DNA from 2 places in the Nitratireductor sp. PBL-C9 genome. Region 2 is predicted to be linked to the other one. Evidence: riboswitches for the same ligand, from Rfam matches in the RefSeq annotation. Region 2 holds a riboswitch; the other holds the start of a gene.
The links. A riboswitch is a leader RNA that binds a small molecule or an ion and turns the genes downstream of it on or off. The one in region 2 is predicted to bind glycine.

Region 1 (12,130 bases), on a different contig from region 2:
CGCCAGCTTGTCGGCGTGCTCTTCCGCCTTCGCCTTCAGGTCGTCCTGATCGATATTGCCATCTTCCGTGCAGCGCACGACCACCACCCGCATGCCGGCCATGGAGGCGGACGCCGGGTTGGTGCCATGGGCGGAGGAGGGGATGAGGCAGATATCGCGGTCACCTTCGCCGCGCTCGGCGTGATAGCGGCGGATGGCCAGGAGACCGGCATATTCGCCCTGGCTACCGGCATTGGGCTGCAGCGAAACTGCGTCGAAGCCGGTGATTTCCGAGAGCCAGCGGTCCAGATCGTCGATCATGCGACGATAACCCAACGTGTGTTCCGGCGGAGCGAAGGGGTGAAGGCCACCCACTTCCGGCCAGCTCACGGGCATCATCTCGGCAGCAGCGTTGAGCTTCATGGTGCAGGAGCCAAGCGGGATCATGGCGCGGTCGAGCGCAAGATCCTTGTCGGCGAGCCTGCGCAGGAAGCGCATCATTTCCGTTTCCGAGCGGTGAGAGTGGAAATCCGGCTGCGTGAGGAAGCCTTCGCCGCGCGCTGCGGCCGGGGCAAGGCGCGGTGCGCTTTCCGGCACGGTGGCGCCGAACAGGGCTGCCAGTGCGGCCAGATCGTCTTCGGTCGTCGTCTCGTCAAAGGCGACGCTGACGCGGTCCGCGTCGAGAACGCGCACAAGGCGGCCCTCGGCCTCGGCTCCGGCCGCGATCTCCTGCGCCTTGCCGGGAACGGTGACGGTGACCGTGTCGAAGATGACATCGCCTGCAAGCGAAAGGCCGGCAGCCTTGAGGCCCGCATGGAAGCGGGCTGCGCGCTCATGCACCTGCTCGGCAATTGCAGCGAGCCCTTCCGGGCCATGCCAGATGGCAAAGGCTGCGGCCATGTTGGCAAGCAGTGCCTGCGCGGTGCAGATGTTGGAGGTCGCCTTGTCGCGGCGGATGTGCTGCTCGCGGGTCTGCAGCGCCAGACGGTAGCCCGGACGGCCATGCGCATCGACCGACTGGCCGACGAGGCGGCCGGGCATGAGGCGCGTCAGCTTGTCCGATACGGCGCAATAGGCCGCGTGCGGACCGCCAAAGCCCATCGGAACGCCATAACGCTGCATCGAGCCAACGGCGATTTCTGCGCCCAGTGCTGCCGGCGTTTCGCTCAACAGCAGGCCGAGCGGGTCGGCCACCATGATGACGATGGCGCCCTTGTCCTTTGCCTCGGCGATCAGCGCGCCGTGGTCACCATGAACGCCATAGGTGTCGGTCCACGGAACGATGAGGGCGAAGGTGTTGTCGTCGATCGTGTCGCCATCGACCTCGATGCCCAGCGGCTCCGCGCGGGTGACCACCACGTCGCGGGTCTGCGGGTGCAGTTCGCCGGCAATCGCCAGCTTGCTGCGCTTGGAGCGATGATGACGCCAGGCAATGCCCACGGCTTCGGCCACGGCCGAACCTTCGTCCAGCAGCGAGGCGGAGGCGACCGGCAGGCCGGTCAGTTCCGTCACCAGCGTCTGGAAGTGGAACAGAAGCTCAAGGCGGCCCTGGCTGATTTCCGACTGGTAGGGCGTGTAGGCCGTGTACCAGGCAGGGTTTTCAAACAGGTTGCGCTGGATGACCGGCGGAACCTTCACGCCGTGATAGCCGGCGCCGATGAAGCTCTTGAGCACCTTGTTCTGGCGCATGGCTGCGCCGAGCTCTTCGAGCGCCTCGGTCTCGCTGGCTGCCGGCGGCAGGTCGAGCGGACGGTCGAGGCGGATCGAATTCGGCACGGCCTGCGTGATCAGCGTCTCGAGCGACGGAACGCCGAGCGTGGCCAGCATGGCCTTGGTTTCTTCACCGCGCGGGCCGATATGGCGGGCGGCGAAAGGGAGTGTGTTGGCGGACATGGTGTTTCCTCAGGCAATCGACGCCTTGTAGGCGGCTTCGTCCATCAGGCCTTCGAGCTGGCTTTCATCGGAGAGCTTCATCTTCCACAGCCAGCCATCGCCGGTGGGGGCGGAGTTCACGAGGGCCGGGTCGCTTGCAAGCGCTTCGTTGACCTCGGAGATCTCGCCATCGGCAGGCGCGTACACATCGGAAGCGGCCTTCACGGATTCAACCACGACGGCGGTGTCGCCCTTGGAGAGCGTTGCGCCGGTTTCGGGCAGTTCCACGAACACCAGATCGCCGAGCTGTTCCTGAGCGTGATCGGTGATGCCGACGGTTGCGACGCCGTTCTCGACTTTGATCCACTCGTGGTCTTCGGTGAAATAGGTCTGGCTCATCTGGCTGTTATCCTTTTTTGTAGCGCTGCGGCGTGAAGGGCAGGGTATGGACATCAAGTGCGATGCGGTTGCCGCGCACTTCGGTGAAAAGACGGGTGCCGGGTTCGGAAAGCGCCTTGGCGACATAGCCCATCGCCACCGGATGACCGGCGGAGGGGCCAAAACCGCCCGATGTGACGCGGCCGACCTTTTCGCCGGCTTCGTTGATGAGCGGTGCGCCGGCGCGCACCGGCTGGCGGCCTTCCGGCTTCAGGCCGACGCGCTTTTCCTTCGCGCCATCGGCAATGATCTTCTGCAGGGCCTCGGCGCCGATGAACCGGCCTTCGGAGCGCAGCGCCTTCGGCACGGCCCAAAGGATGGCGGCATTGGCCGGATCGGTCGTCTCGTCGAGATCCTGACCATGCAGGCAGAGCCCGGCTTCGAGTCTGAGGCTGTCGCGGGCGGCAAGGCCAACCCACTGGACGCGCTCGTCGTCGAGCAGTTTGCGGGCAAAGCGCTCCGCCTGATCGACCGGCAGCGCCACCTCGAAACCGTCTTCGCCGGTGTAGCCCGAACGGGTGGCGAACCAGCCCTCATGCGGCTCCGTGCCGGTCATGAAGACGAGATCGCTGAGGTCGAGGCCGGCGGCGATCAGGATGGCTTCTGCGTCGGGGCCCTGAAGGGCGAGGAGGACGCGCTCGAGCGCGGTGAAGGAGATGTCGAAATCTGCGGCGATGGCGCGGAGATGCACTTCATCCTTCGCGGCATTGCCGGCATTCGCCACGATCATGTAGCGGTTTTCGCCGAGCCGGGTGACGATCAGGTCGTCGATGATGCCGGCATTCTCGTTGAGAAGGACGGTGTATTTCGACTGGCCTTCCCTGAGCGCCGTCGCATCGAGCGGGCAGGCGCGCGACAGGAAGGCTGCTGCGTCTGCGCCTTCAACCTCGAAGAGCTGCATGTGAGAGATGTCGAACAGTCCGGCGCTTTCGCGCGTGTGGATGTGTTCTTTCATCACGCCGGCGGGATAGGTCAGGGGCATGCGCCAGCCGGCGAATGCGCCAAAACGTGCGCCGGCATCTTCATGCAGCGCTTCCAGCGGCAGATGTTTCAGGGATTCGGTGTTGCTCATCATTCCTCCAGAATCGCACGCATGCCGCGGGAAGCGACATGTTCGTGCCCCTCTGTCGGAAGCCTGAGAGACTCGCGCAGCCGGAACTCTGTCGACCACGCTTACACCTTCGGCGCGGGGATCGCTCCCCGACTTTCCAGAGTGTCTTGACCTGTCTACGGTTCTTTTGCCTGAGAGATTTCGGGCGATTTCCCCTTCGGCGTCCGCCCCGGTTTTCCCCGGTTTGGCTCTCTCCCGCAAACAGGCAGGGCTGCTGCCCTCGACGGCTGGAAACTAGCGCACGCCGTTGTGTTTGTCACCTGTCATAACGCCGGTCGTGGTCGTGGCATCACGCTTTCTGTGCACAATGTCGCATCAGAAGAAATCCGCGCGTCAGCCAGCGCCTTCAGCGCGCGCAAGGTCGGTTTCGATCTGCGCGACAATGCGGTTGGTTTCTTCCTGGAGCCTGCGGATGCGCTTCAGGTTGGCTGCGACGGCGTTGACCAGTTCCGAGCGGCTTTCGTCGGCTGGCGAAACGCCCACGCCGTGCAGCAGCCAGGAGAGGCTGACATTGAGAACGCCGGCGAGCATGGCCAGCCGGTTTGCGCGCGGCTGCGAGCGGTCGCTTTCCCAGGCCTGTATCGTGGCTGCCTTCACGCCGAGGCGACGGGCGAGTTCGGCAACCGAGAGGCCGACGGCGTCGCGCGCCCGGGAGAGGCGGCCGCCCATCGTGTCGCGGTCGGGTGTGTCTGAATAAATATGTGCTGTGTCCTGCACCGGGCAGCACCTCCGTTTTCGATCATCATTGGGTGGCATTCTGAGCTCAATGATCCCGCATTTTAGGGCGGGTTTGCTCCCGAAAGCATGCCGGATGCGACGCGCCGGCACAAGTTTGCGCCGGCGCGTCAATCGTCGTGGAGGTGAAAAGCCGTTTGCCGGCAGAATGTTAGTCGAAGAACATGATGAGATGATTCATCGGCTTCATGTGTTGATTCAGGTCAGCCGGCTGCGAGGCGCTTTGCGTGCCAGGCAAGATGGTCGTCCATGAAGGTCGAGATGAAGAAGTAGGAGTGGTCATAGCCCTCACGCATGTTGAGCGTGAGCGGAATGCCCGCCTTTTTGCAGGCCGCTTCGAACAGCCATGGCCTGAGGCCCTCGTCCAGGAAGCCGTCAGCCGCGCCCTGATCGATCAGGAATTCGGGAAAGCGAGCGCCGTCGGCTACCAGCGCGCAGGCGTCGTTTCCGCGCCACGTGGCTTCGTCCGCTCCCAGAAATTTCTCCAGCGCCGGTTTCGACCAGCCCGCAGTCGAGGGTTCGACGATGGGGGCGAAGGCGGAGCAGCTTTTGAAGCGGTCGGGGTTTTTAAGCGCGATGGTCAGCGCCCCGTGGCCACCCATGGAGTGTCCGAAAATGCCCTGGCGATCCATGTCCGCCGGAAATTTTTCGGCGATCAGCGCCGGCAGTTCCTCTGTGATGTAGGAATACATGCGGTAGTTCTTGGCGAAGGGTTCCTGCGTGGCGTCCACATAGAAGCCTGCGCCCTTGCCGAACTGCCAGTTGTCCGCCTCGTCCGGCACGTCGTCGCCGCGCGGGCTCGTGTCCGGGCAGACCACGATCATGCCGAGTTCAGCGGCCATGCGGCGGTATTCGCCCTTGTCCATGACATTGGCGTGCGTGCAGGTGAGGCCTGACAGATACCACAGGACCGGGCAGGGGCCATCAGCTGCCTGCGGCGGCACGAACACAGCGAAAGTCATGTCGCACTGGCAGGTTTTCGAGGTGTGGCTGTAAACGCCCTGGACGCCGCCATGGGAGCGTGCGGTGGAGACGGTCTTCATGAGGTCAGTCCCTGTTTTCTTTCAAAGCGCGGCGCACGGTGCGGTCGAGCGCCTGCAGGAAGTCGGAGCGGTCGCGTGCGGTGAAACCGGGATTGTATCCCTTGATCTCACCGGATTCGCGCAGATCCTGTTTGAGGTTGCGCATGGCGACCGCCATGCCGATGGTTTCGGGCGTGAACGGGCGGCCGGTGGGGCCGAGCACATGCACGTCCATCTCCACCAGGCGCGCGGCCAGCGGCACGTCCGCCGTGATGGCGATGTCTCCGGCCACGGCATTCTCCACGATCCAGTCATCGGCGGCGTCGGCGGTGCCGGGCACCACCACATGCCGCACCATGGGATCGCGTGAGGGGCGCAGCCCGCCATTGGAGACATAGACGATGACAAGCCCGTGCCGCTCGGCGACACGGGCTGCTTCCGGTTTCACCGGACAGGCGTCTGCATCCACATAGATGGTCGACAAGGTGATGGCCTCAGTAGACCACCACGGAGCGGATGGATTCGCCCGCATGCATGAGGTCGAAGCCCTTGTTGATCTCGTCCAGCGACAGGGTGTGCGTGATCATCGGGTCGATGTCGATCTTGCCCTCCATGTACCAGTCGACGATCTTGGGCACATCCGTGCGGCCGCGTGCGCCGCCAAAGGCGGTGCCTTTCCAGGTGCGTCCGGTGACCAGCTGGAAGGGACGGGTGGAGATTTCCTGACCCGCACCGGCCACGCCGATGATGATGGACTCGCCCCAGCCGCGATGCGCGCTTTCCAGCGCCTGACGCATCACATGGACATTGCCCGTGCAGTCGAACGTGTAGTCCGCGCCGCCGATCTGGTCTGCGCCGCGCTTGGTCATGTTGACGAGATAGGGGACGAGGTCTTCGCCGGCTTCCTTCGGATTGACGAAATGCGTCATGCCGAATTTCTCGCCCCATTCCTTCTTGTCGTTGTTCAGGTCCACGCCGATGATCATGTCGGCGCCGGCAAGCCGGAGGCCCTGGATCACGTTGAGGCCGATGCCGCCGAGGCCGAACACGATGGCCGTCGAGCCGATCTCGACCTTGGCGGTGTTGATGACCGCGCCGACGCCCGTGGTCACGCCGCAGCCGATGTAGCAGATCTTGTCGAAGGGCGCGTCGGGGTTGACCTTGGCGACCGCGATTTCGGGCAGAACGGTGAAGTTCGAGAAGGTCGAGCAGCCCATATAGTGATGCAGCTTCTCGCCGTTGAGGGAGAAACGGCTCGTGCCGTCCGGCATCAGGCCCTGGCCCTGGGTGGAGCGGATGGCGGTGCACAGATTGGTTTTCTGCGACAGGCAGGACGGGCACGCACGGCACTCGGGCGTGTAGAGCGGGATCACGTGATCGCCCTTCTTGAGGCTCGTCACGCCGGGACCGACATCAACGACGACGCCAGCGCCTTCATGGCCGAGAATCGCCGGGAAGATGCCTTCCGGATCTGCGCCGGAGAGGGTGAACTCATCCGTATGGCAGATGCCGGTCGCTTTCACCTCGATCAGCACTTCGCCTTCGCGCGGGCCATCGAGGTCTACCTCCATGATTTCAAGTGGTTTTCCTGCCTGAACGGCAACAGCGGCGCGGGTTTTCATGGACAATTCTCCTGCAAGTCCGGAATCTAAGCCGAAAGTTTCAGGAATTGTTATGTCCCGCAAGCCCGTTCCGGCCATAGGATGACGCAATCTGACAAACCCGCTTCTCATGCGACAATTGTGTGAAACGCTTGAGCGGGGGCAAGCAAAGCCATAAAACAGAAACGACGTCGCTCGTTGGGGGGAAACACCGTTCATGTTCAAGAAGATCCTCGTCGCCAATCGCGGTGAAATCGCCTGCCGGGTCATGAAGACAGCGAGGAGGATGGGCATCGCCACCGTTGCGGTCTATTCCGACGCCGATGCCGACGCGGTGCATGTGGACATGGCCGACGAGGCCGTTCACATCGGACCGCCCGCCGCCAGTCAGAGCTATCTGGTCGCAGACAGGATCATCGCCGCCTGCAAGGAGACCGGCGCAGAGGCCGTGCATCCGGGCTATGGCTTCCTTTCCGAGAATGCAGGGTTCTGCGAGCGACTGGAAGCCGAGGGCATCGTTTTCATCGGCCCCAAGCCGAAGGCCATCAAGGCCATGGGCGACAAGATCACCTCCAAGAAGATTGCCGCCGAGGCCGGAGTCTCGACCGTTCCCGGTTTCATGGGACTGATCGATGATGCCGAACATGCGGTGCGCATCGCGGGTGAAATCGGTTACCCGGTGATGATCAAGGCGTCGGCGGGCGGCGGCGGCAAGGGCATGCGGATTGCCTGGAACGATGACGAGGCGCGCGAAGGGTTCGAGCGCTCGAAATCGGAAGCTGCGTCCTCTTTCGGCGATGATCGCATCTTCATCGAGAAATTCATCGAGGAGCCGCGCCATATCGAGATACAGGTGCTGGCGGACGCGCATGGCGCGTGCCTGCATCTGGGCGAGCGCGAGTGCTCCATCCAGCGCCGCAATCAGAAGGTGGTGGAGGAGGCTCCGTCGCCCTTTCTGGATGCCGAGACGCGCGCGGCCATGGGCGCACAGTCTGTGGCGCTCGCAAAAGCCGTTGATTATCAAAGCGCCGGCACGGTCGAGTTCATCGTCGACAAGAACCGGAATTTCTATTTTCTGGAGATGAACACGCGCCTTCAGGTGGAGCATCCGGTGACCGAGCTTGTCACCGGCATCGACCTGGTGGAGCAGATGCTGCGGGTGGCGGCAGGCGAGGCGCTGTCCTTCGGTCAGGCCGATGTGAAGCTCAATGGCTGGGCCATTGAAAGCCGTATCTATGCCGAAGATCCGGTGCGTAACTTTCTGCCGTCCATCGGCAGGCTCACCCGTTACCGTCCGCCGCAGGAGGGGCGTTTGGGCGATGCCGTCCTGCGCAACGATACGGGCGTGACGGAAGGGTCGGAAATCTCGATGTTCTACGACCCGATGATCGCCAAGCTCTGTACCTGGGCGCCCGAGCGACTTGATGCGATCAACGCGATGAGCGAGGCGCTGGACCGTTTCGTGATCGACGGAATCGAGCACAACATTCCATTCCTCGCAGCTCTGATGAGCCATCCGCGCTGGCGCGAAGGGCGTCTGTCAACCGGCTTCATCGCGGAGGAGTTTCCTGACGGGTTTGCGCCGCCATCGCCCATGGCGGGCGAGCGCACGGTGCTTGCTGCGGTGGCGCTGGCCGTGGAGCTTCTGCGGCGTGATCGTCTCGACCGGCTGACCGGCCGTCTTGCACCGCATTCGGGCGAACTGAAGCGCGACTGGGTGGTGCGGCTCGATGACGATTATCTGTCCGTCAGCCTTGTCGAAGGCATGATCTCGATCCCGCTGGAAATGGACATTCGCATTGGCGATGCCGATCCGGTGACCGTGCGCTCTTCCTGGCGTCCGGGGGAGCCGGTCTGGGAAGGCGATGTCAATGGCCGCACTGTCGCCGTTCAGGTGCGTCCGATCCTCAACGGCGTTCAGGTCGCCTGGCAGGGTGTGGCTGCGAATGCGCGCGTGATGCTGCCACGCATTGCCGAGCTTGACCGCCTGATGCCCGTGCGTGAAGCGCCCGATACGTCGAAAATGCTGCTTTGCCCGATGCCGGGTCTGGTCGTGTCCATCGCGGTCGCCACCGGGCAGGAGGTCAAGGCGGGCGAAATACTCGCCGTTGTCGAGGCGATGAAGATGGAGAATGTCCTGCGCGCCGAGCGTGACGGGATGGTGGCAAAGATCAATGCCGCGCCCGGTGACAGCCTCGCCGTGGATGCGGTCATCATGGAATTCGAATAGGAGCTTTCCAAAAATGGCGCAGATGGAAAAGCGGGCAGCGGTGCTGTTCGATCTCGACGGCACGCTGACGAACCCGTTTGTCGGCATTTCCAGCTGCATCCGCCATGCAATGGAGAAGATGGGGCGCACGGCCCCGGATGACGCCACCATTCGCTCCCATATCGGGCCACCCCTGCAGGTCACCTTCGCCACGTTTCTGGAAACCAGCGACGAAGGGCGCATCTGGGAGGCCGTCGGGCACTATCGCGAACGTTATCAGGACGTCGGAAAGTTCGAGAATGAGCTCATTCCCGGCATCAGGGAGACGCTTTCCCATTGTGTCGATGCAGGGCATTTCCTCTCCGTGGCGACCTCGAAGATGGAAGCCTACAGCAAGGATATCATTGCGCATTTCGATCTCGCGCGCTTCTTCGATGCAGTGCACGGCTCTGCCCCCGATGGGACCAATGCCAACAAGGCGGACCTGATCCGGCACATCATCGCCAGTGAAGGGATCGAGCCCGAAAACACGGTGATGATCGGCGACCGGCTTCACGATGTTGCCGGCGGCAAGGCGAATGGCGTGCCGGCCATTGGCGTTCTCTGGGGATTTGGCGACCGGGCCGAGCTGGCGGAAGCGGGCGCGGTCGGTATCGTGGAAGAGCCGGCAGAGCTGGCCGTCGAAATCGACCGGGTTCTGGCTGCAGAGACGGTCTGACGCGTTCAGAAAGCCGTGTGCTGCCGGGTGACGGGCCTTTACCCCCGGTGCCCGATGCGGGACAATGAGCTTTGAGTCTTCAAGAAGCAGTTGGCAGCAATTCATGGCGAGCGACAGGCGTTTGCGCGATCCGATTTTCGCAGCGGCGGAGCGTGAAAGAAACCGGCCCGAACGGCCCTTCATTCACCTGCGGGTGCATTCGCCCTATTCGCTGCTGGAAGGCGCGCTGCCTCTTGGAAAGGTCATTGGCCATGCGCTGAAGGATGAAGCGCCGGCCATCGCCATCACCGACACCAACAATCTGTTCGGCGCGCTGGAGTTTTCCCAGAAAGCCTCCAAGGAGGGGCTGCAACCCATCGTCGGCTGCCAGCTTGACTGCGCGTTTGAGGACGCGCTGGCGGAAAGCCGCCGCGGCAATGGCCGCAAGGGTGGGGGCGCGCAGTATGAACCGCTGGTTCTGATCGCTTCGACCGAGGCAGGTTACGCCAATCTGGTACGGCTCGTCAGCCGCGCCTATCTCGACAATGAGCCGGGCGAGGCGACCCATATCACCACGGAATGGCTGACCGAGCTGGCCGACGGCATCATCTGCCTGAGCGGCGGTCCGCGCGGGCCGATCGGCGCCGCATTGAAGGCCGACCGGCCCGAGGTTGCCGAGGAGCGGTTGCTTTTCCTGAAGGAATGCTTTGGCAACCGGCTCTATGTGGAACTGGAGCGTTTTGAGGGGTACGACCGGGTTGTCGAGGCGGCAACCGTCGATCTCGCCTACAAGCTCGAACTGCCGCTGGTTGCGACCAATGAGGCGTTTTTTCCCGCCCGTGAGGATTACGAGGCCCATGACGCGCTGATCGCCATCGCCGAGGGCGCGGTGATCGCCATGGACGACCGCCGCCAGCTCACGCCGGACAATTATCTCAAGAGCCAGGCCGAGATGGCGCGGCTCTTTTCCGATCTGCCCGAGGCCATCGACAACACGATCGAGATCGCCCGGCGCTGTTCCTATTTCACGCAGACGCATCCGCCGATCCTGCCGCGCTTTACGGGCGCGGATGCGGCCGACGCCGAGGCGGCGCTTCAGGCCGAGGCTGACGAATTGCGGCGTCAGGCCCGCGAAGGTCTCGACCACCGCCTCAATTCACAGGGTCTGGCCGAAGGCTATACGCGCGAGCAATATGCCGAGCGCCTCGATTATGAGCTCGGCATTATCGAGCGGATGAAGTTCCCGGGCTACTTCCTGATCGTTTCGGACTTCATCAAATGGGCGAAGGCTCAGGATATCCCTGTGGGACCGGGGCGTGGTTCGGGTGCTGGCTCGCTCGTCGCCTACGCGCTCACCATTACCGATGTGGACCCGCTGCGCTTCTCGCTTCTGTTCGAGCGCTTCCTGAACCCCGACCGCGTGTCGATGCCTGACTTTGATATCGACTTCTGTCAGGATCGCCGCGAAGAGGTGATCCGCTACGTGCAGCGCAAATATGGCCGCGATCAGGTGGGTCAGATCATCACCTTCGGTACGCTGCAGGCCCGCGCCGTTCTGCGCGATGTGGGGCGCGTGCTGCAGATGCCCTATGGCCAGGTCGACCGGCTCTGCAAGATGGTGCCTTCGAACCCGGCCAATCCCACGCCGCTGCCCAAGGCCATCGAGGATGAGCCGCGCTTCGCCGAAGAAGTGGAGAAGGAGCCGATTGTCGGCACGCTTCTCGATTATGCCCAGAAGCTAGAAGGTCTCTACCGCCACGCCTCGACGCACGCCGCCGGCATCGTGATCGGCGACCGGCCGCTCTCCGAGCTGGTGCCGATGTATCGAGACCCGCGCTCCGACATGCCGGTCACCCAGTTCAACATGAAATGGGTCGAGCAGGCGGGGCTGGTGAAGTTCGACTTTCTCGGCCTGAAGACGCTGACCGTTCTGGAAACGGCGGTGAAGCTCATCCGCCGCCGGGGCATCGAGATCGATCTGGCGCATATCCCGCTCGACGATCCGGAAACCTACGCGATGCTCTCGCGCGGCGAGACGGTCGGCGTGTTCCAGGTGGAATCGGCCGGCATGCGCAAGGCGCTGATCGGCATGAAGCCCGACCGCATCGAGGACATTATCGCGCTGGTCGCGCTCTATCGTCCCGGTCCGATGGAGAACATCCCCACCTACAATGCGCGCAAGCATGGTGACGAGGAAATCGCCTCGATCCACCCCAAGATCGACCATCTGGTGAAGGAGACGCAGGGCGTTATCGTTTACCAGGAGCAGGTGATGCAGATCGCGCAGGAGCTGGCCGGCTACACGCTCGGTCAGGCTGACCTTCTGCGCCGCGCCATGGGTAAGAAGATCCGCGCGGAGATGGAGAAGCAGCGCGGCATCTTCGTGGATGGCGCGACCGAGCGCGGCGTTTCCAAGCAGCAGGCAAACTTCATCTTTGACCTGCTCGCCAAGTTCGCCGACTACGG
Region 2 (12,130 bases):
AGCGCCTCGGAAAACAGGACGGCCTCATACTGTCCGGTGGCGTCGGACAACTGGATGATGCCCATCTTGTTGCCGGTGCGCGTGCGCCGCTCCTGCTTGGAGGTGACGGTGCCGGCAAGCCGCCCGGCGGTCGCCCCGCGCTTCACTGCAGCCTGGAATGTGCCCCAGTTCTGCACGCGCATCTTTTCCAGGATCTCGGCATACTCATCCAGCGGATGCGCCGAGAGATAGCAGCCGACCACCTGGAACTCGCGGTGCAGCTTGTCGGCGGCGGACCATGGCTCGACCACCGGCAGATGGAGCTTCTGCGGCTCGCCGCCGCCCGACATGCCGAAAATGTCGCCCTGCCCCATGGCCGCGTCTTCGGCCGCGCGTGCCGCCATGCCCATAAGCCGGTCGATGCCGCCGAACAGGGCCGCGCGGTCGAGACCGAAACAGTCGAATGCGCCGGCCTGAATCAGGCTTTCCAAAACCCGTTTGCCGACGATCTTGGGATCGATGCGGGCGCAGAAATCCTCAAGGCTCTCAAACTGCTTCTCGTTGCGCTTCTCGACGATGTGCTCCACCGCCGCGTCGCCCACGCCCTTGATGGCGGCGAGAGAGTAGAAAATCTTGTTCTCACCCACTTCGAACGGACGATGCGAGGTCAGAACCGATGGCGACACGACTTCAATGTCGAGCCGCATGGCGTCGCGGCGGAAGTCGTTCAGCTTGTCGGAGTTGGCCATGTCGTAGGTCATCGACGCGGCGAGGAACTCGACCGGGTAATGCGCCTTCAGATAGGCCGTCTGATAGGAGACGATGGCGTAGGCAGCGGCGTGCGACTTGTTGAAGCCGTAGTCGGCGAACTTGGCGAGCAGGTCAAAGATGAAGTTTGCCTGCTGCTTGGAAACGCCGCGCTCGGTCGCGCCATCCACGAAGATGCCGCGCTGCTTCTCCATCTCCGCGCGGATCTTCTTACCCATGGCGCGGCGCAGAAGGTCAGCCTGACCGAGCGTGTAGCCGGCCAGCTCCTGCGCGATCTGCATCACCTGCTCCTGGTAAACGATAACGCCCTGCGTCTCCTTCACCAGATGGTCGATCTTGGGGTGGATCGAGGCGATTTCCTCGTCACCATGCTTGCGCGCATTGTAGGTGGGGATGTTCTCCATCGGACCGGGACGATAGAGCGCGACCAGCGCGATAATGTCCTCGATGCGGTCGGGCTTCATGCCGATCAGCGCCTTGCGCATGCCGGCCGATTCCACCTGGAACACGCCGACCGTCTCGCCGCGCGAGAGCATCGCGTAGGTTTCCGGATCGTCGAGCGGGATATGCGCCAGATCGATCTCGATGCCCCGGCGGCGGATGAGCTTCACCGCCGTTTCCAGAACGGTCAGCGTCTTCAGGCCGAGAAAGTCGAACTTCACCAGCCCCGCCTGCTCGACCCATTTCATGTTGAACTGGGTGACCGGCATGTCGGAGCGCGGGTCTCGATACATCGGCACCAGCTCGGAGAGCGGCCGGTCGCCGATCACGATGCCGGCGGCGTGCGTCGAGGCGTGGCGGTAGAGACCTTCTAGCTTCTGGGCATAATCGAGAAGCGTGCCGACAATCGGCTCCTTCTCCACTTCTTCGGCGAAGCGCGGCTCATCCTCGATGGCCTTGGGCAGCGGCGTGGGATTGGCCGGGTTCGAAGGCACCATCTTGCAGAGCCGGTCGACCTGGCCATAGGGCATCTGCAGCACGCGCCCCACATCGCGCAGAACGGCGCGGGCCTGCAGCGTACCGAAGGTGATGATCTGACCCACCTGATCGCGGCCATATTTGCGCTGCACGTAGCGGATCACCTCTTCGCGGCGATCCTGACAGAAGTCGATATCAAAGTCAGGCATCGACACGCGGTCGGGGTTCAGGAAGCGCTCGAACAGAAGCGAGAAGCGCAGCGGGTCCACATCGGTAATGGTGAGCGCGTAGGCGACGAGCGAGCCAGCACCCGAACCACGCCCCGGTCCCACAGGGATATCCTGAGCCTTCGCCCATTTGATGAAGTCCGAAACGATCAGGAAGTAGCCCGGGAACTTCATCCGCTCGATAATGCCGAGCTCATAATCGAGGCGCTCGGCATATTGCTCGCGCGTATAGCCTTCGGCCAGACCCTGTGAATTGAGGCGGTGGTCGAGACCTTCGCGGGCCTGACGCCGCAATTCGTCAGCCTCGGCCTGAAGCGCCGCCTCGGCGTCGGCCGCATCCGCGCCCGTAAAGCGCGGCAGGATCGGCGGATGCGTCTGCGTGAAATAGGAACAGCGCCGGGCGATCTCGATCGTGTTGTCGATGGCCTCGGGCAGATCGGAAAAGAGCCGCGCCATCTCGGCCTGGCTCTTGAGATAATTGTCCGGCGTGAGCTGGCGGCGGTCGTCCATGGCGATCACCGCGCCCTCGGCGATGGCGATCAGCGCGTCATGGGCCTCGTAATCCTCACGGGCGGGAAAAAACGCCTCATTGGTCGCAACCAGCGGCAGTTCGAGCTTGTAGGCGAGATCGACGGTTGCCGCCTCGACAACCCGGTCGTACCCCTCAAAACGCTCCAGTTCCACATAGAGCCGGTTGCCAAAGCATTCCTTCAGGAAAAGCAACCGCTCCTCGGCAACCTCGGGCCGGTCGGCCTTCAATGCGGCGCCGATCGGCCCGCGCGGACCGCCGCTCAGGCAGATGATGCCGTCGGCCAGCTCGGTCAGCCATTCCGTGGTGATATGGGTCGCCTCGCCCGGCTCATTGTCGAGATAGGCGCGGCTGACGAGCCGTACCAGATTGGCGTAACCTGCCTCGGTCGAAGCGATCAGAACCAGCGGTTCATACTGCGCGCCCCCACCCTTGCGGCCATTGCCGCGGCGGCTTTCCGCCAGCGCGTCCTCAAACGCGCAGTCAAGCTGGCAGCCGACGATGGGTTGCAGCCCCTCCTTGGAGGCTTTCTGGGAAAACTCCAGCGCGCCGAACAGATTGTTGGTGTCGGTGATGGCGATGGCCGGCGCTTCATCCTTCAGCGCATGGCCAATGACCTTTCCAAGAGGCAGCGCGCCTTCCAGCAGCGAATAGGGCGAATGCACCCGCAGGTGAATGAAGGGCCGTTCGGGCCGGTTTCTTTCACGCTCCGCCGCTGCGAAAATCGGATCGCGCAAACGCCTGTCGCTCGCCATGAATTGCTGCCAACTGCTTCTTGAAGACTCAAAGCTCATTGTCCCGCATCGGGCACCGGGGGTAAAGGCCCGTCACCCGGCAGCACACGGCTTTCTGAACGCGTCAGACCGTCTCTGCAGCCAGAACCCGGTCGATTTCGACGGCCAGCTCTGCCGGCTCTTCCACGATACCGACCGCGCCCGCTTCCGCCAGCTCGGCCCGGTCGCCAAATCCCCAGAGAACGCCAATGGCCGGCACGCCATTCGCCTTGCCGCCGGCAACATCGTGAAGCCGGTCGCCGATCATCACCGTGTTTTCGGGCTCGATCCCTTCACTGGCGATGATGTGCCGGATCAGGTCCGCCTTGTTGGCATTGGTCCCATCGGGGGCAGAGCCGTGCACTGCATCGAAGAAGCGCGCGAGATCGAAATGCGCAATGATATCCTTGCTGTAGGCTTCCATCTTCGAGGTCGCCACGGAGAGGAAATGCCCTGCATCGACACAATGGGAAAGCGTCTCCCTGATGCCGGGAATGAGCTCATTCTCGAACTTTCCGACGTCCTGATAACGTTCGCGATAGTGCCCGACGGCCTCCCAGATGCGCCCTTCGTCGCTGGTTTCCAGAAACGTGGCGAAGGTGACCTGCAGGGGTGGCCCGATATGGGAGCGAATGGTGGCGTCATCCGGGGCCGTGCGCCCCATCTTCTCCATTGCATGGCGGATGCAGCTGGAAATGCCGACAAACGGGTTCGTCAGCGTGCCGTCGAGATCGAACAGCACCGCTGCCCGCTTTTCCATCTGCGCCATTTTTGGAAAGCTCCTATTCGAATTCCATGATGACCGCATCCACGGCGAGGCTGTCACCGGGCGCGGCATTGATCTTTGCCACCATCCCGTCACGCTCGGCGCGCAGGACATTCTCCATCTTCATCGCCTCGACAACGGCGAGTATTTCGCCCGCCTTGACCTCCTGCCCGGTGGCGACCGCGATGGACACGACCAGACCCGGCATCGGGCAAAGCAGCATTTTCGACGTATCGGGCGCTTCACGCACGGGCATCAGGCGGTCAAGCTCGGCAATGCGTGGCAGCATCACGCGCGCATTCGCAGCCACACCCTGCCAGGCGACCTGAACGCCGTTGAGGATCGGACGCACCTGAACGGCGACAGTGCGGCCATTGACATCGCCTTCCCAGACCGGCTCCCCCGGACGCCAGGAAGAGCGCACGGTCACCGGATCGGCATCGCCAATGCGAATGTCCATTTCCAGCGGGATCGAGATCATGCCTTCGACAAGGCTGACGGACAGATAATCGTCATCGAGCCGCACCACCCAGTCGCGCTTCAGTTCGCCCGAATGCGGTGCAAGACGGCCGGTCAGCCGGTCGAGACGATCACGCCGCAGAAGCTCCACGGCCAGCGCCACCGCAGCAAGCACCGTGCGCTCGCCCGCCATGGGCGATGGCGGCGCAAACCCGTCAGGAAACTCCTCCGCGATGAAGCCGGTTGACAGACGCCCTTCGCGCCAGCGCGGATGGCTCATCAGAGCTGCGAGGAATGGAATGTTGTGCTCGATTCCGTCGATCACGAAACGGTCCAGCGCCTCGCTCATCGCGTTGATCGCATCAAGTCGCTCGGGCGCCCAGGTACAGAGCTTGGCGATCATCGGGTCGTAGAACATCGAGATTTCCGACCCTTCCGTCACGCCCGTATCGTTGCGCAGGACGGCATCGCCCAAACGCCCCTCCTGCGGCGGACGGTAACGGGTGAGCCTGCCGATGGACGGCAGAAAGTTACGCACCGGATCTTCGGCATAGATACGGCTTTCAATGGCCCAGCCATTGAGCTTCACATCGGCCTGACCGAAGGACAGCGCCTCGCCTGCCGCCACCCGCAGCATCTGCTCCACCAGGTCGATGCCGGTGACAAGCTCGGTCACCGGATGCTCCACCTGAAGGCGCGTGTTCATCTCCAGAAAATAGAAATTCCGGTTCTTGTCGACGATGAACTCGACCGTGCCGGCGCTTTGATAATCAACGGCTTTTGCGAGCGCCACAGACTGTGCGCCCATGGCCGCGCGCGTCTCGGCATCCAGAAAGGGCGACGGAGCCTCCTCCACCACCTTCTGATTGCGGCGCTGGATGGAGCACTCGCGCTCGCCCAGATGCAGGCACGCGCCATGCGCGTCCGCCAGCACCTGTATCTCGATATGGCGCGGCTCCTCGATGAATTTCTCGATGAAGATGCGATCATCGCCGAAAGAGGACGCAGCTTCCGATTTCGAGCGCTCGAACCCTTCGCGCGCCTCGTCATCGTTCCAGGCAATCCGCATGCCCTTGCCGCCGCCGCCCGCCGACGCCTTGATCATCACCGGGTAACCGATTTCACCCGCGATGCGCACCGCATGTTCGGCATCATCGATCAGTCCCATGAAACCGGGAACGGTCGAGACTCCGGCCTCGGCGGCAATCTTCTTGGAGGTGATCTTGTCGCCCATGGCCTTGATGGCCTTCGGCTTGGGGCCGATGAAAACGATGCCCTCGGCTTCCAGTCGCTCGCAGAACCCTGCATTCTCGGAAAGGAAGCCATAGCCCGGATGCACGGCCTCTGCGCCGGTCTCCTTGCAGGCGGCGATGATCCTGTCTGCGACCAGATAGCTCTGACTGGCGGCGGGCGGTCCGATGTGAACGGCCTCGTCGGCCATGTCCACATGCACCGCGTCGGCATCGGCGTCGGAATAGACCGCAACGGTGGCGATGCCCATCCTCCTCGCTGTCTTCATGACCCGGCAGGCGATTTCACCGCGATTGGCGACGAGGATCTTCTTGAACATGAACGGTGTTTCCCCCCAACGAGCGACGTCGTTTCTGTTTTATGGCTTTGCTTGCCCCCGCTCAAGCGTTTCACACAATTGTCGCATGAGAAGCGGGTTTGTCAGATTGCGTCATCCTATGGCCGGAACGGGCTTGCGGGACATAACAATTCCTGAAACTTTCGGCTTAGATTCCGGACTTGCAGGAGAATTGTCCATGAAAACCCGCGCCGCTGTTGCCGTTCAGGCAGGAAAACCACTTGAAATCATGGAGGTAGACCTCGATGGCCCGCGCGAAGGCGAAGTGCTGATCGAGGTGAAAGCGACCGGCATCTGCCATACGGATGAGTTCACCCTCTCCGGCGCAGATCCGGAAGGCATCTTCCCGGCGATTCTCGGCCATGAAGGCGCTGGCGTCGTCGTTGATGTCGGTCCCGGCGTGACGAGCCTCAAGAAGGGCGATCACGTGATCCCGCTCTACACGCCCGAGTGCCGTGCGTGCCCGTCCTGCCTGTCGCAGAAAACCAATCTGTGCACCGCCATCCGCTCCACCCAGGGCCAGGGCCTGATGCCGGACGGCACGAGCCGTTTCTCCCTCAACGGCGAGAAGCTGCATCACTATATGGGCTGCTCGACCTTCTCGAACTTCACCGTTCTGCCCGAAATCGCGGTCGCCAAGGTCAACCCCGACGCGCCCTTCGACAAGATCTGCTACATCGGCTGCGGCGTGACCACGGGCGTCGGCGCGGTCATCAACACCGCCAAGGTCGAGATCGGCTCGACGGCCATCGTGTTCGGCCTCGGCGGCATCGGCCTCAACGTGATCCAGGGCCTCCGGCTTGCCGGCGCCGACATGATCATCGGCGTGGACCTGAACAACGACAAGAAGGAATGGGGCGAGAAATTCGGCATGACGCATTTCGTCAATCCGAAGGAAGCCGGCGAAGACCTCGTCCCCTATCTCGTCAACATGACCAAGCGCGGCGCAGACCAGATCGGCGGCGCGGACTACACGTTCGACTGCACGGGCAATGTCCATGTGATGCGTCAGGCGCTGGAAAGCGCGCATCGCGGCTGGGGCGAGTCCATCATCATCGGCGTGGCCGGTGCGGGTCAGGAAATCTCCACCCGTCCCTTCCAGCTGGTCACCGGACGCACCTGGAAAGGCACCGCCTTTGGCGGCGCACGCGGCCGCACGGATGTGCCCAAGATCGTCGACTGGTACATGGAGGGCAAGATCGACATCGACCCGATGATCACGCACACCCTGTCGCTGGACGAGATCAACAAGGGCTTCGACCTCATGCATGCGGGCGAATCCATCCGCTCCGTGGTGGTCTACTGAGGCCATCACCTTGTCGACCATCTATGTGGATGCAGACGCCTGTCCGGTGAAACCGGAAGCAGCCCGTGTCGCCGAGCGGCACGGGCTTGTCATCGTCTATGTCTCCAATGGCGGGCTGCGCCCCTCACGCGATCCCATGGTGCGGCATGTGGTGGTGCCCGGCACCGCCGACGCCGCCGATGACTGGATCGTGGAGAATGCCGTGGCCGGAGACATCGCCATCACGGCGGACGTGCCGCTGGCCGCGCGCCTGGTGGAGATGGACGTGCATGTGCTCGGCCCCACCGGCCGCCCGTTCACGCCCGAAACCATCGGCATGGCGGTCGCCATGCGCAACCTCAAACAGGATCTGCGCGAATCCGGTGAGATCAAGGGATACAATCCCGGTTTCACCGCACGCGACCGCTCCGACTTCCTGCAGGCGCTCGACCGCACCGTGCGCCGCGCTTTGAAAGAAAACAGGGACTGACCTCATGAAGACCGTCTCCACCGCACGCTCCCATGGCGGCGTCCAGGGCGTTTACAGCCACACCTCGAAAACCTGCCAGTGCGACATGACTTTCGCTGTGTTCGTGCCGCCGCAGGCAGCTGATGGCCCCTGCCCGGTCCTGTGGTATCTGTCAGGCCTCACCTGCACGCACGCCAATGTCATGGACAAGGGCGAATACCGCCGCATGGCCGCTGAACTCGGCATGATCGTGGTCTGCCCGGACACGAGCCCGCGCGGCGACGACGTGCCGGACGAGGCGGACAACTGGCAGTTCGGCAAGGGCGCAGGCTTCTATGTGGACGCCACGCAGGAACCCTTCGCCAAGAACTACCGCATGTATTCCTACATCACAGAGGAACTGCCGGCGCTGATCGCCGAAAAATTTCCGGCGGACATGGATCGCCAGGGCATTTTCGGACACTCCATGGGTGGCCACGGGGCGCTGACCATCGCGCTTAAAAACCCCGACCGCTTCAAAAGCTGCTCCGCCTTCGCCCCCATCGTCGAACCCTCGACTGCGGGCTGGTCGAAACCGGCGCTGGAGAAATTTCTGGGAGCGGACGAAGCCACGTGGCGCGGAAACGACGCCTGCGCGCTGGTAGCCGACGGCGCTCGCTTTCCCGAATTCCTGATCGATCAGGGCGCGGCTGACGGCTTCCTGGACGAGGGCCTCAGGCCATGGCTGTTCGAAGCGGCCTGCAAAAAGGCGGGCATTCCGCTCACGCTCAACATGCGTGAGGGCTATGACCACTCCTACTTCTTCATCTCGACCTTCATGGACGACCATCTTGCCTGGCACGCAAAGCGCCTCGCAGCCGGCTGACCTGAATCAACACATGAAGCCGATGAATCATCTCATCATGTTCTTCGACTAACATTCTGCCGGCAAACGGCTTTTCACCTCCACGACGATTGACGCGCCGGCGCAAACTTGTGCCGGCGCGTCGCATCCGGCATGCTTTCGGGAGCAAACCCGCCCTAAAATGCGGGATCATTGAGCTCAGAATGCCACCCAATGATGATCGAAAACGGAGGTGCTGCCCGGTGCAGGACACAGCACATATTTATTCAGACACACCCGACCGCGACACGATGGGCGGCCGCCTCTCCCGGGCGCGCGACGCCGTCGGCCTCTCGGTTGCCGAACTCGCCCGTCGCCTCGGCGTGAAGGCAGCCACGATACAGGCCTGGGAAAGCGACCGCTCGCAGCCGCGCGCAAACCGGCTGGCCATGCTCGCCGGCGTTCTCAATGTCAGCCTCTCCTGGCTGCTGCACGGCGTGGGCGTTTCGCCAGCCGACGAAAGCCGCTCGGAACTGGTCAACGCCGTCGCAGCCAACCTGAAGCGCATCCGCAGGCTCCAGGAAGAAACCAACCGCATTGTCGCGCAGATCGAAACCGACCTTGCGCGCGCTGAAGGCGCTGGCTGACGCGCGGATTTCTTCTGATGCGACATTGTGCACAGAAAGCGTGATGCCACGACCACGACCGGCGTTATGACAGGTGACAAACACAACGGCGTGCGCTAGTTTCCAGCCGTCGAGGGCAGCAGCCCTGCCTGTTTGCGGGAGAGAGCCAAACCGGGGAAAACCGGGGCGGACGCCGAAGGGGAAATCGCCCGAAATCTCTCAGGCAAAAGAACCGTAGACAGGTCAAGACACTCTGGAAAGTCGGGGAGCGATCCCCGCGCCGAAGGTGTAAGCGTGGTCGACAGAGTTCCGGCTGCGCGAGTCTCTCAGGCTTCCGACAGAGGGGCACGAACATGTCGCTTCCCGCGGCATGCGTGCGATTCTGGAGGAATGATGAGCAACACCGAATCCCTGAAACATCTGCCGCTGGAAGCGCTGCATGAAGATGCCGGCGCACGTTTTGGCGCATTCGCCGGCTGGCGCATGCCCCTGACCTATCCCGCCGGCGTGATGAAAGAACACATCCACACGCGCGAAAGCGCCGGACTGTTCGACATCTCTCACATGCAGCTCTTCGAGGTTGAAGGCGCAGACGCAGCAGCCTTCCTGTCGCGCGCCTGCCCGCTCGATGCGACGGCGCTCAGGGAAGGCCAGTCGAAATACACCGTCCTTCTCAACGAGAATGCCGGCATCATCGACGACCTGATCGTCACCCGGCTCGGCGAAAACCGCTACATGATCGTGGCGAATGCCGGCAATGCCGCGAAGGATGAAGTGCATCTCCGCGCCATCGCCGCAGATTTCGACATCTCCTTCACCGCGCTCGAGCGCGTCCTCCTCGCCCTTCAGGGCCCCGACGCAGAAGCCATCCTGATCGCCGCCGGCCTCGACCTCAGCGATCTCGTCTTCATGACCGGCACGGAGCCGCATGAGGGCTGGTTCGCCACCCGTTCGGGCTACACCGGCGAAGACGGTTTCGAGGTGGCGCTGCCGGTCGATCAGGCGGAGCGCTTTGCCCGCAAACTGCTCGACGACGAGCGCGTCCAGTGGGTTGGCCTTGCCGCCCGCGACAGCCTCAGACTCGAAGCCGGGCTCTGCCTGCATGGTCAGGATCTCGACGAGACGACCGATCCGGCCAATGCCGCCATCCTTTGGGCCGTGCCGAAGGCGCTGCGCTCCGAAGGCCGGTTCATCGGCGCCGAGGCCCTGCAGAAGATCATTGCCGATGGCGCGAAGGAAAAGCGCGTCGGCCTGAAGCCGGAAGGCCGCCAGCCGGTGCGCGCCGGCGCACCGCTCATCAACGAAGCCGGCGAAAAGGTCGGCCGCGTCACATCGGGCGGTTTTGGCCCCTCCGCCGGTCATCCGGTGGCGATGGGCTATGTCGCCAAGGCGCTTTCCGAACCCGGCACCCGTCTTTTCACCGAAGTGCGCGGCAACCGCATCGCACTTGATGTCCATACCCTGCCCTTCACGCCGCAGCGCTACAAAAAAGGATAACAGCCAGATGAGCCAGACCTATTTCACCGAAGACCACGAGTGGATCAAAGTCGAGAACGGCGTCGCAACCGTCGGCATCACCGATCACGCTCAGGAACAGCTCGGCGATCTGGTGTTCGTGGAACTGCCCGAAACCGGCGCAACGCTCTCCAAGGGCGACACCGCCGTCGTGGTTGAATCCGTGAAGGCCGCTTCCGATGTGTACGCGCCTGCCGATGGCGAGATCTCCGAGGTCAACGAAGCGCTTGCAAGCGACCCGGCCCTCGTGAACTCCGCCCCCACCGGCGATGGCTGGCTGTGGAAGATGAAGCTCTCCGATGAAAGCCAGCTCGAAGGCCTGATGGACGAAGCCGCCTACAAGGCGTCGATTGCCTGAGGAAACACCATGTCCGCCAACACACTCCCTTTCGCCGCCCGCCATATCGGCCCGCGCGGTGAAGAAACCAAGGCCATGCTGGCCACGCTCGGCGTTCCGTCGCTCGAGACGCTGATCACGCAGGCCGTGCCGAATTCGATCCGCCTCGACCGTCCGCTCGACCTGCCGCCGGCAGCCAGCGAGACCGAGGCGCTCGAAGAGCTCGGCGCAGCCATGCGCCAGAACAAGGTGCTCAAGAGCTTCATCGGCGCCGGCTATCACGGCGTGAAGGTTCCGCCGGTCATCCAGCGCAACCTGTTTGAAAACCCTGCCTGGTACACGGCCTACACGCCCTACCAGTCGGAAATCAGCCAGGGCCGCCTTGAGCTTCTGTTCCACTTCCAGACGCTGGTGACGGAACTGACCGGCCTGCCGGTCGCCTCCGCCTCGCTGCTGGACGAAGGTTCGGCCGTGGCCGAAGCCGTGGGCATTGCCTGGCGTCATCATCGCTCCAAGCGCAGCAAGCTGGCGATTGCCGGCGAACTGCACCCGCAGACCCGCGACGTGGTGGTCACCCGCGCGGAGCCGCTGGGCATCGAGGTCGATGGCGACACGATCGACGACAACACCTTCGCCCTCATCGTTCCGTGGACCGACACCTATGGCGTTCATGGTGACCACGGCGCGCTGATCGCCGAGGCAAAGGACAAGGGCGCCATCGTCATCATGGTGGCCGACCCGCTCGGCCTGCTGTTGAGCGAAACGCCGGCAGCACTGGGCGCAGAAATCGCCGTTGGCTCGATGCAGCGTTATGGCGTTCCGATGGGCTTTGGCGGTCCGCACGCGGCCTATTGCGCCGTATCGGACAAGCTGACGCGCCTCATGCCCGGCCGCCTCGTCGGCCAGTCGGTCGATGCGCATGGCCGTCCGGGCTACCGTCTGGCGCTGCAGACCCGCGAGCAGCACATCCGCCGCGACAAGGCGACCTCCAACATCTGCACCGCGCAGGCACTGCTTGCCAACATGGCCGCAGCCTTTGCCATCTGGCATGGCCCGGAAGGGCTCGCT

Region 1: it holds a riboswitch for glycine, as region 2 does, so the genes downstream of both, gcvT (glycine cleavage system aminomethyltransferase GcvT) here and gcvT (glycine cleavage system aminomethyltransferase GcvT) in region 2, are expected to answer to the same signal.

What each region holds. Positions count from the first base shown of each region.
Region 1 is NZ_JBPAXW010000005.1:203,308-215,437, reverse strand. Features, by position in the region: gene gcvP (aminomethyl-transferring glycine dehydrogenase) at 1-1,872, opposite strand, end outside; gene gcvH (glycine cleavage system protein GcvH) at 1,882-2,250, opposite strand; gene gcvT (glycine cleavage system aminomethyltransferase GcvT) at 2,258-3,361, opposite strand; glycine riboswitch at 3,510-3,608, opposite strand; gene ACRTG1_RS12710 (helix-turn-helix domain-containing protein) at 3,734-4,117, opposite strand; gene fghA (S-formylglutathione hydrolase) at 4,339-5,178, opposite strand; gene ACRTG1_RS12700 (YaiI/YqxD family protein) at 5,183-5,647, opposite strand; gene ACRTG1_RS12695 (S-(hydroxymethyl)glutathione dehydrogenase/class III alcohol dehydrogenase) at 5,652-6,779, opposite strand; gene ACRTG1_RS12690 (acetyl-CoA carboxylase biotin carboxylase subunit) at 6,976-8,988, shown strand; gene ACRTG1_RS12685 (HAD hydrolase-like protein) at 9,002-9,685, shown strand; gene dnaE (DNA polymerase III subunit alpha) at 9,789-12,130, shown strand, end outside.
Region 2 is NZ_JBPAXW010000004.1:24,164-36,293, forward strand. Features, by position in the region: gene dnaE (DNA polymerase III subunit alpha) at 1-3,176, opposite strand, end outside; gene ACRTG1_RS10100 (HAD hydrolase-like protein) at 3,280-3,963, opposite strand; gene ACRTG1_RS10105 (acetyl-CoA carboxylase biotin carboxylase subunit) at 3,977-5,989, opposite strand; gene ACRTG1_RS10110 (S-(hydroxymethyl)glutathione dehydrogenase/class III alcohol dehydrogenase) at 6,186-7,313, shown strand; gene ACRTG1_RS10115 (YaiI/YqxD family protein) at 7,318-7,782, shown strand; gene fghA (S-formylglutathione hydrolase) at 7,787-8,626, shown strand; gene ACRTG1_RS10125 (helix-turn-helix domain-containing protein) at 8,848-9,231, shown strand; glycine riboswitch at 9,357-9,455, shown strand; gene gcvT (glycine cleavage system aminomethyltransferase GcvT) at 9,604-10,707, shown strand; gene gcvH (glycine cleavage system protein GcvH) at 10,715-11,083, shown strand; gene gcvP (aminomethyl-transferring glycine dehydrogenase) at 11,093-12,130, shown strand, end outside.